DNA from 2 places in the Halobacillus sp. 12SKB genome. Region 2 is predicted to be linked to the other one. Evidence: riboswitches for the same ligand, from Rfam matches in the RefSeq annotation. Region 2 holds a riboswitch; the other holds the start of a gene.
The links. Region 2 has a riboswitch for S-adenosylmethionine ahead of ACQ4XT_RS09980 (methionine ABC transporter ATP-binding protein). Riboswitches for the same ligand answer to the same signal wherever they lie in the genome.

Region 1 (4,949 bases), 820 kb from region 2:
TATGCCAAAGTCCGTGAAAAAGGGGAGTGATCCTGTGTATGACGTGACGATCATTGGTGCCGGTGTCAGTGGTGTATTCCTTGCTTACACGTTAGCAAAAGAACATCCGGAAATGAATATTCATGTGATCGATAAAGGGAAACCTCTGGTTGAACGGACGTGTGGATTACAGAAGGAAGCGTGTACGTGTGAAGGGCCTTGTGATCGGTACGTCGGATTTGCAGGGTTGGGGAAATCAGAAGGGAAATTCAATTATACGAACGACTTTGGCGGACAGTTGGGAAGGAAGATCGGAGAAAAAGAAACGCTCGCGCTCATGGAAGAGGTCGATGAGCTTTTGTGTTCTTATGGGGGCGGCCATGTGGAGAGATACAGTACGAAAAATGAGAAACTCTCTGCACAAGCAGCCCAGCATTCCTTACGAGTGTTCTCGACAGAAGTGCGCCATTTGGGGACACAGCTCGCCCGGGGGATCTTTCAACGCATGTATGAGGAGATGTCTGATAAGATGACCTTCACTTTTGAAGCGGATGTCACAGCAGTCACAAAAGAAAAAGGCCTGTTCTCGATCGATACCAACCACGGCCGGTTCCAAAGCAGGAAAGTTGTGTTCGCGACAGGAATGAGTGGGAGTGACTGGCTGAAACCCATGACAGCAGAATTAGGGCTGAAGGCAGGCGAGACAAGGTTGGACTTGGGGATCCGGGTGGAGATGCGCGGCAGTCAGCTCGATGCCATCCTTCAGGAAACCTTTGAAACGAAACTGCATTACATAACCGATCGTTACTCCGCAACCACCTACTGCATGAATCCGCGCGGAAGGATCGTACGCAAGTATCAACATGGCCTGGTGATGGCAGATGGTCAGAACCAGAACGAGGAGGAACCGAGTCAGAATTTGAATTTCACTCTTTTCGTGCCGCGGTACTTCAAAGATCAAATCAGAGCCATGACGGAAGCTCAGCGTGTCATTGGAGGCATCAATCAGGGGAAAGGAAGGATTGTGGCGCAAAAGTTGGGAGATCTATTGGAAGGAAAACCGTCGGATCACCTTTCTTCAGGTGTGATCCATCCCTCTTTGGAGGCAGAAGCTGGAGATCTCCAAAAAGAAGTTCCGCCTCTTTATCTAGAAGCGCTGCTGGAGTTTTTCGAAGCGTTGGAAGGGCTGCTTGGGGAGAAAATCGATCGTGACACCATCCTTTATGGGCTGGACAGCAAGTTTTATGAAGCGAAGATTTATACGGATGAGCACTTTGAAACAGAGCTGCCAGGGCTGTACTTGATCGGGGACTGCTCGGGGGAGACGCACTCGTTGTCACAGGCGGCGGCGAGCGGCATTTACTTGGCCCGTTGTATGAAAGCTTAGCCTTTTACCTTGAGGCTAAGCTTTTCTCTACGGTCAGGATCGCTTCTTTCACTCTTGCTTCCGTTTGAAGACCCATGAGGTGAATCGATTCACTTGGACGTGTGGAATAGTAGGAGATGGTATCAATATCATCCAAAGAATCTGCATCTAGATCCTTGAGTGAGAGAGGCAGACGCATGGATTTGTAAAAAGGGATCAGCTGCTGGATTTGTTCTGTTTCCCCTTCAAGAGCCAGCTGGACGAGGATGCCGTAAGCTACTTTTTCTCCATGCAGAAACGCATGTGTCCCCGGCACTTTCGTCAGTCCATTGTGGATGGAGTGCGCACCGGAGATCCGGCCGTATCCATCCCCGTACCCCCCGACCATACCTCCAGCCATGATGATCGTTTCAGCGACACGGGTAAAAGCGGTCGTGCATTGAGCTTTTTCATTGGCAAGTACGGCATCTTTTCCTTCCTGAAATAGAATGTCTCTACACAATTTTGCTGCGTGAAGGGCAATTTCCAAGGGGAGGGGTTTTTCTTTTAAATGTTTTGTCAAAACATCTGCTTCATACCATTTGGCAATCGTATCCCCAATTCCCGCACGGAGATATTTGACTGGAGAGTGAGCGAGCATATCCGGATCTATGAAAACCATGTATGTACTTCTTTTGAAAATGGTATATTCATGGAAATTCCCATCCTCATCATAAAAAACACTCAATGGCGTCCAAGCGGCACAGTTGGATACCAAGGTGGGAATCAGAATAACAGGGAGATCCAGGTGATCCCCGCATGCTTTCGCGAGGTCAAGGATTTTCCCGCCTCCAACACCGATCAGGACATCAGTGGATGTGATGTTCTCCCCGATTCTTTCTACTTCTTGATGTGTGCATTCCCCCTCATACCGGATTGTTTCGACTGCGAATGGAAATTCAGGCATATAAGGTTCGGCCATGTTCCACGAATCACTGCCGTGGATGATGGTGCCATGCTTGAACTTTTCACCCTTCGCGAGTTCAGGCACTTGTTTCAACACGCCTGGTTCGCACCGGTAATAGGTCGGCGCTCCCTGGACTTGGATCGGTTCCATTGAACATTCCCCCCTCTAAGATATGCCCATTATTATCCATACCTGAAAATCGAATGTCAATGTTGAAAAAATATAATTTAAAAAATTGAGAAAATTATTTACAAACCCTATCACATGCGTTAAAGTGTTAAAACATAAACGAAATTCTTATCGAGAGTGATTGAGGGAGAAGGCCCGTAGATATCACAGCAACCTTCCAAATGGAGTGGTGCTAATTCCTGCAGAATATTTTTATTCTGGGAGATAAGAGTTTGGCAGTCTTTCATGCGAAACTCTCTCCCGTAAAGGGCGGGAGTTTTTTTGTAGGACTTGAAATTGTGAATGAGGGGGGAAGCCGATGATTTCATTGGAACAACTGAGCAAAGTCTATCAATCCAAGGGAAAAACCGTAATCGGAGTCGATGACGTCTCCTTGGACATCAAGAAAGGTGAGATTTTTGGAGTCGTCGGGTACAGCGGGGCTGGGAAAAGCACCCTGCTGCGATGCATGAACATTCTGGAACGCCCGACAGAAGGGAAGGTCATGGTGGATGGAATCGATCTCATGACCTTGAATGCCAAGGAACTAAGAAAGGCGAGGCAATCGATTGGCATGATCTTTCAAGGTTTTCACCTCGCGATGGCGAAAACCGTTTTAGAAAATGTGGCTTTTGCACTGAAAGCTTCAGGCGTCAACCGTCAGGAAAGAAAAAGAAGGGCACAGGAATTGCTGGAGCTTGTCGGTCTCTCAGATAAAGCCGATCAGTATCCGGCCCAGTTGAGTGGGGGACAGAAGCAGAGAGTGAGCATTGCGAGAGCGCTTGCCAATGACCCTAAGGTGCTTTTGTGTGATGAAGCCACCTCAGCGCTTGATCCGAATACGACGCAATCAATTTTGAACCTGTTGAAAAAGATCAATCGTGAACTCGGCCTAACGATCGTTCTGATCACCCATGAGATGGAGGTCGTCAAGGAAATCTGTGATCGCTGTGCCGTTATGGAAGACGGAAAAATCGTGGAACAGGGGTCTACATACGAGATCTTCGCTGCGCCTGAAAACGAACTGACGAAACGCTTCATCCAAACGGTGATCGACTTCCGGATCCCGGAAAAGGTCTTATCAGAGCGGAAAGGAACCATCGTACATATGACGTTTAAAGGGGACTCGGCCAACGATTCTATTGTGTCAGACCTCTTACAAGGGTATAACGTACGGGCTAACATACTCCACGGGAAGATCGATTACATCCAGGACCAGGCTCTTGGTACCTTTGTGATGGAATTGACCGGAGAACAAAAGGTCGTCAAACAGGCCATACAAGAATTGAAAGATAAGCTTGGAGAAGTGGAGGTGCTGCAAGATGATCGAACAGCTGATCAATCTCTGGCCAGAGCTGAATAAATCATTCCTGGAAACACTGATCATGGTGGGCATCGGTCTTGTCGTCGCTTTAATTGCAGGTCTTCCGCTCGGGCTGCTCTTATTTGTGACGGACCGTGATCTGTTCCTTGAGAATCGACTCGTCAAAAGCATTGTGGGCGTTGTGGTGAACCTGATTCGTTCGGTTCCGTTCATCATTTTACTTGTCTTCCTGTTTCCTTTTACAAACTTTTTAATCGGATCAACCACAGGTCCGGTAGCGGCTTCCGTAGCCCTCTCTGTAGCTGCGATCCCTTTTTACGCGAGGATTGTCGAATCATCGGCGCGTGATATTGATAAAGGGGTGATCGAAGCGGCCATCGCCTGCGGGGCTTCTCCATGGTTAATCATCAAGGATATCATTTTCCCGGAAATCAAACCGGGACTGATCAGCGGATTGACCATTACAGCGATCAGTTTGATTGGATACTCAGCCATGGCGGGTGCCATCGGGGGTGGTGGAATCGGAGACCTGGCGATTCGTTATGGTTACTATCGCTACGATAACTTTGTCATGTTCACGACCGTCATCCTGCTTATTGTCCTTGTCCAAATCGTGCAGTACACAGGCGATTACATTGCAAAAACTGTGAAGAAAAATTGAAGCAAATTTAGGAGGAACCATCATGAAAAAAATCATTCTATTATGTGTTACTTTACTATCGATTACATTTCTCGCTGCGTGCGGGGAGGAAGAAGAGAGTGCAGACGCTTCCGGAAAAGACACGATCCGATTTGGAGCTACTGCCGGACCCTACAGCGATATGGTCACGAAAGCGATCGCTCCCCTATTAGAGGAAAAGGGATACGAAGTGACGAACAAAGAATTCACGGACTATGTTCAACCAAACAAAGCCCTGGCAAACGGCGATTTGGATGCCAACCTTTTTCAGCATAAAATCTACTTAGAGTCTTTCGCCAAGGAAAACAATCTCGATCTATCTGAGGTCATCATCGTACCGACAGCGCCGATGGGGATTTACTCCAATACATACGAGGATATCGAAAGTATTGAAGAAGGTAGCACGATGGGAGTACCGAACGACCCAACCAACCTGGCTCGTGCTTTGATTGTTCTTGAGGATGAAGGTCTGGTTGAGGTTGACGAC
Region 2 (4,949 bases):
TGGTTCCACCTTCTTCACCTTCAGCTCCTGATGTATTTTCATCCTCACTCGATGACCCGCAAGCTGCGAGAACAACGATAAGCAACACGGCAATTAAACTTGTCCAGATTTTTTTCATTTTAATTCTCTCCCTTTTATTTTTTATCTTTTATCCAATTTCCGTGAGATGGCATCTCCGATAAATTGGAATATAAACACAATGAATATGATTAAAATGGTACAAATGAATACAACATCAAAGTTACTTCGTTGGAACCCGTAGAAATAGGCAAAATCGCCGAGACCACCAGATCCGATTGCACCGGCTACTGCGGTGTATCCAATTAATGCGATAGCTGTTACGGTAATCCCTGATATTAAAGCTGGCATCGATTCCGGAAGCAATACTTTGAAAATGATGGTGGAATACTTCGCTCCCATAGATTTTGCTGCTTCAACAACACCTTTATCAACTTCTTTCAACGCAATTTCCACCAGACGGGCATAAAATGGCGCCCCCCCGATAATCAATGCAGGTAATGCTGCTTGCGGTCCTCGTATGGTCCCCAGCAGAAAATCAGTAAACGGGAACAATAATAATATGAGAATGATAAAAGGAATCGCTCTAAATATGTTAACGATGGAAGCAGTGATCCAATTCAACGTTTTATTTGCCCAAAGACCTCCGGGCCCGGTCAAGTAAAGGAGGAGCCCTAAAAGCAAACCTAAAACAAATGTCCCAGCGACAGAAACCAGCGTCATATAAAGAGTTTCGTTTGTAGCTGTAATCATGTCTTCCATTCTTACGTTCGGGAACCATTGATTAAACATGTGGATTCACCTCTACTTCTACAGATGTTGATTCAATATATTCAATGGCACGCTGGACTTCTGTTTGGTCTCCGTCAAACTGAACAAACATTGTCCCGTACGCCCCCTTCTGCGTCTGGGTAATCTTTCCATGCAGAATATTGACATCCACTTCAAACTTCCTTGATAAATCACTGATTAATGCCTGATTTGTACTTTCTCCCACAAAGTGAAGGCGTATGATTTCTCCGGACCGATAATTATCTTTGATCAACTGCAGGGACGTCTCTTTTTCCGGGTCCCCCATCACCTGATCCACAAACTTCTTCGTAACCGGTTTTTGAGGATGAAGAAAGACATCCAGCACTTCTCCTTGTTCAACAAGCTTTCCATCTTCCATAACCGCCACCTGATGACAAATTTTGCGGATGACGTGCATTTCATGTGTGATTAGAACAATAGTAAGTCCGAGTTTTTCGTTGATATCCACTAGAAGATCAAGAATCGAATCCGTGGTCTCAGGGTCCAACGCGGATGTGGCTTCATCACACAAAAGAACTTTAGGATTGTTTGCGAGCGCTCTGGCTATTCCCACTCTTTGCTTTTGTCCACCGCTCAATTGGGATGGATAAGAACCCCCTCGGCCTTTTAACCCTACCAACTCTATCAATTCATCGACACGTTTTTGCCTTTCTGCTTTCGGGATCCCTGCAATTTCCAAAGGAAAAGCGATATTATCATGAACGGTTCGTGACCAGAGCAAATTGAAGTGCTGGAAGATCATTCCTATTTCTTGTCTGGCCAACCTTAATTTCCCTTTGCTTAAAGACGTAAGTTCCTGATCATCGACAAGAACACTTCCTTCAGTGGGATCTTCCAATCGGTTCAGTAAACGAATGAATGTACTTTTACCGGCCCCACTATAGCCGATGACCCCATAAATTTCCCCTTTGTTAATATTTAGACTTAAATCATCCACTGCTCGTACATCTTGATCTTTCGTGTGGAATATCTTAGATAGTCCTTTAATTTTAATCATGCTGTTTTCCCTCCACTTCCAAAAAAACGCCATTCTGTCCTTGAGAACAGAATGGCGTTTTTATTCATACCTAAAAATCTGTTCTCTCATCTGTCAAAGCTTTATACTTTGCAGGATTTGGCACCTGAGCAAAACAGTATTGCCGGTTGCCGGGCATCATCGGGCCAGTCCCTCCGCCACTCTGGATAAGAGATTTTAATTTATTAACTTATTATTGCTTTAACTCGTTTAAGTAGTACAAAGAGGATTTTAGCACCGTACGAATTTTGTGTCAACTCATAAACAGATTGTTCAGAAAAATAAAACCCACCTGCACTAATGAAATCCTTAAATCATCCACACAAAAACATCCAATATTCCATCAATTTAAAAAATAAAAAAATCCCTTCTTTAATAGAAGAGATTCGTCATTTTTACATTTCTCATCTATCAAAGTCATAAGACTTCGCAGGAATTAGCACCGTGCAGTGTACCTGCCGGTTGCCGGGCATCGTAGGGCCAGTCCCTCCGCCACTCTGGATAAGTGAAGATGTCGATATGAAATTAATAATTATGTTAGCATGGGGAATAGATGAGCGTCAATCCATAACCACCGCTAAATAAAAGGAGAATGACCTTGAGTAAACAAGCCCCTTTATTTGAACTGTCTTATATGAACGACCACTCTTCTATTTATAAACTTGAGGATGACTTAGGGAAAGTTATCGTCTTGACCTTTTGGGCTTCATGGTGTCCCGATTGCGGAAAAGACTTACCTATGAAAGAACAGCTGTACAAAACGATGGACCATGATAAAGTAAAGATGATGACGATCAATGTAACTGGAAGAGAGCGGAATGTAGAGGAGAGCATTGAATTCAAAGAAAAGTTTCTAACACAACCTACTCTTTCTGATGACGGAACTTCCGTTTATAACCTCTACAATTGTCATGGTGTTCCTTCCACCATCATCATTGATCAACAAGGAGATATCCATGCTAATTTTGGCGATCAGGCCTCTTTTTTAGATATTGTTAGTAAATTAGGAGAAATCGTGTAATTTTCATAAAAAAGACAGCAAAGACGTTGGAACGTCTTTGCTGTCTTTTTTATTATTGAATAACTTCCACATCTCACTTAAATATTGAAGAGAATTTTTAATTCTACACTAGCGGTCATTTCCTGGGAAATATAAACACTATTCAACAAAACCTACCACTTTCTCATACATATAGGAGACAGAGTGAAACGCATAAATCTTTTCCTCTACCTCTCCTCCTCTGGTCACAAGCAGACATGGGACACTTTCTATCTTATAATGCTGCATCCACTCGGGGTGTAGAGAAGCATTCATTTCCATAAAAACTTCTCTATTAAAAACAGCTTCAAGTGTTGTTAGCATTTGACGTGCTAAATGACAAGTTGCACAAAAAGGGCTGTGAACGAATGTGAGGGTCCTTTGTGGAGTATTGAAGAGCTTGTTTACTTCTGTTGTTTTTATTTCCTCCAAAAGTCATCCTCCTATATTAAATAGATCGACTTTACGTTGAAATGTCTACTGAGTAAGGCTCTTGCCAATTCAGGTTCCGGGGTAGCTGCCACTTCCCTGAAAGCCTTATCTATATAGATATGCTCGGCGTGAGGAAGCTCTTCAGTCAATTGTTTTCTTAGTTTGTAACCAGAGTCATCTTCATCTACTAAAATATACACAGTACGATCATCTAAGTTATGATCAAATATCATTTCTTCCATGCGCTCGATTCCTAAAGTACCATGGGTGCAGATGATTTCAATCTCTTCATCAAGAACTTTATTCAACTTCTTCTTGTCCGTAATTCCTTCAACAATGACGATTCGTTCTCCATCCATCTTCATCACCTACTATATAGAAACAGACCATGCCAATCAGGCATGGTCTGAACATGATTAAGATCAAACGCGATCATGTCAGACAAGGTTTCTTAAAGCCCTGCCTGTCCAATGCACTTTTATTAGTCTTCATCGATCATTGCTTCATATTCTTCCGGGGTCATCAAGTCGTTGATTTGAGAATTGTTACTTGGTTCAACAACAACCATCCATGCTTTATCGTATGGAGATTCATTCACAAACTCCGGACTGTCTTCCAGGTCTTCGTTTACTTCTACAACTGTACCACTAAGAGGGGCATAAAGTTCAGAAACAGTCTTGACAGATTCTACGCTGCCAAATGGCTCATCCGCTTCTAATTCATCCCCAACTTCAGGAAGTTCTACGAATACGATATCTCCGAGTTCTGATTGCGCAAATTCAGTAATACCGACTCTAACCTTCTCCCCTTCTTCTTTTACCCATTCGTGTTCTTCAGAATAACGCAGATCTTTAGGTACGCTCATTTAAATTACCTCCAAAAAAATAATTATAGTTCAAAAACTAATATAAACATAAAAGCTATAGGCTTCTATTCCCAATAATGTGCTCACTGAGCCCAAACATTTTCAAACTCTTCCTGTTTGAACCCCACCGTTGTTTTTTCACCATCAGTAAGGATGGGCCGCTTAATCAGCATCCCATCAGATGCAAGCCACTCCATCATTTCGGCTTCCTCTGCTTCTTTTAGCTTTTCCTTCATATTCAGTTCTCTATACTTTTTCCCACTAGTGTTAAAGAATTTCTTTACAGGCTTGTCACTAGTAGCAACAAAGCTTCTCAACTGTTCTTCTGAGGGGGGATGATCGACAATATGTACAGATTCGTATTCAATCCCTTCCTCATCCAACCACTTTCTAGCTTTTTTGCAAGTACCGCAATTCGGGTACCAATAGAAGGTTAAAGACATCTACACACCCTCCTTCATTCTTATTGTCTAATATTTTATCATAATGAAGGTAAAGATTTCATTTATTTCTAAGATTGTCTCCATATTCACCAAAAGCTCTTCCATAATCGCTCCCTTTTCTTGAAGACTCAGTTTCGAGACGATTATGTGGTTCTAGGGGCTCCGGGAAAAGATTCGCTTTCCATGGGGCGGGCGGTGAGCCTCCTCAGGCTACGCCTTCCGGGGTCTCACCTGTCCCACACGTCCCATAGGAGTCTCACCGTTTCCCTCCGCCCCTTTGGCATGGAAAGGATTCTCGAAACCAACACTAAAAGGTCAGCTCTT

Region 1: it holds a riboswitch for S-adenosylmethionine, as region 2 does, so the genes downstream of both, ACQ4XT_RS14350 (methionine ABC transporter ATP-binding protein) here and ACQ4XT_RS09980 (methionine ABC transporter ATP-binding protein) in region 2, are expected to answer to the same signal.

Annotation. Positions count from the first base shown of each region.
Region 1 is NZ_JBRFWR010000001.1:2,890,661-2,895,609, forward strand. It holds gene ACQ4XT_RS14335 (GNAT family N-acetyltransferase) at 1-30, shown strand, start outside; gene ACQ4XT_RS14340 (FAD-binding oxidoreductase/lyase) at 35-1,366, shown strand; gene ACQ4XT_RS14345 (iron-containing alcohol dehydrogenase family protein) at 1,371-2,441, opposite strand; SAM riboswitch class I at 2,586-2,691, shown strand; gene ACQ4XT_RS14350 (methionine ABC transporter ATP-binding protein) at 2,779-3,822, shown strand; gene ACQ4XT_RS14355 (methionine ABC transporter permease) at 3,782-4,444, shown strand; gene ACQ4XT_RS14360 (MetQ/NlpA family ABC transporter substrate-binding protein) at 4,467-4,949, shown strand, end outside.
Region 2 is NZ_JBRFWR010000001.1:2,074,446-2,079,394, reverse strand. It holds gene ACQ4XT_RS09990 (MetQ/NlpA family ABC transporter substrate-binding protein) at 1-118, opposite strand, end outside; gene ACQ4XT_RS09985 (methionine ABC transporter permease) at 142-810, opposite strand; gene ACQ4XT_RS09980 (methionine ABC transporter ATP-binding protein) at 803-1,828, opposite strand; SAM riboswitch class I at 1,912-2,020, opposite strand; SAM riboswitch class I at 2,248-2,354, opposite strand; gene ACQ4XT_RS09975 (TlpA family protein disulfide reductase) at 2,445-2,867, shown strand; gene ACQ4XT_RS09970 (thioredoxin family protein) at 3,006-3,317, opposite strand; gene ACQ4XT_RS09965 (toprim domain-containing protein) at 3,329-3,676, opposite strand; gene gcvH (glycine cleavage system protein GcvH) at 3,799-4,182, opposite strand; gene ACQ4XT_RS09955 (arsenate reductase family protein) at 4,266-4,625, opposite strand.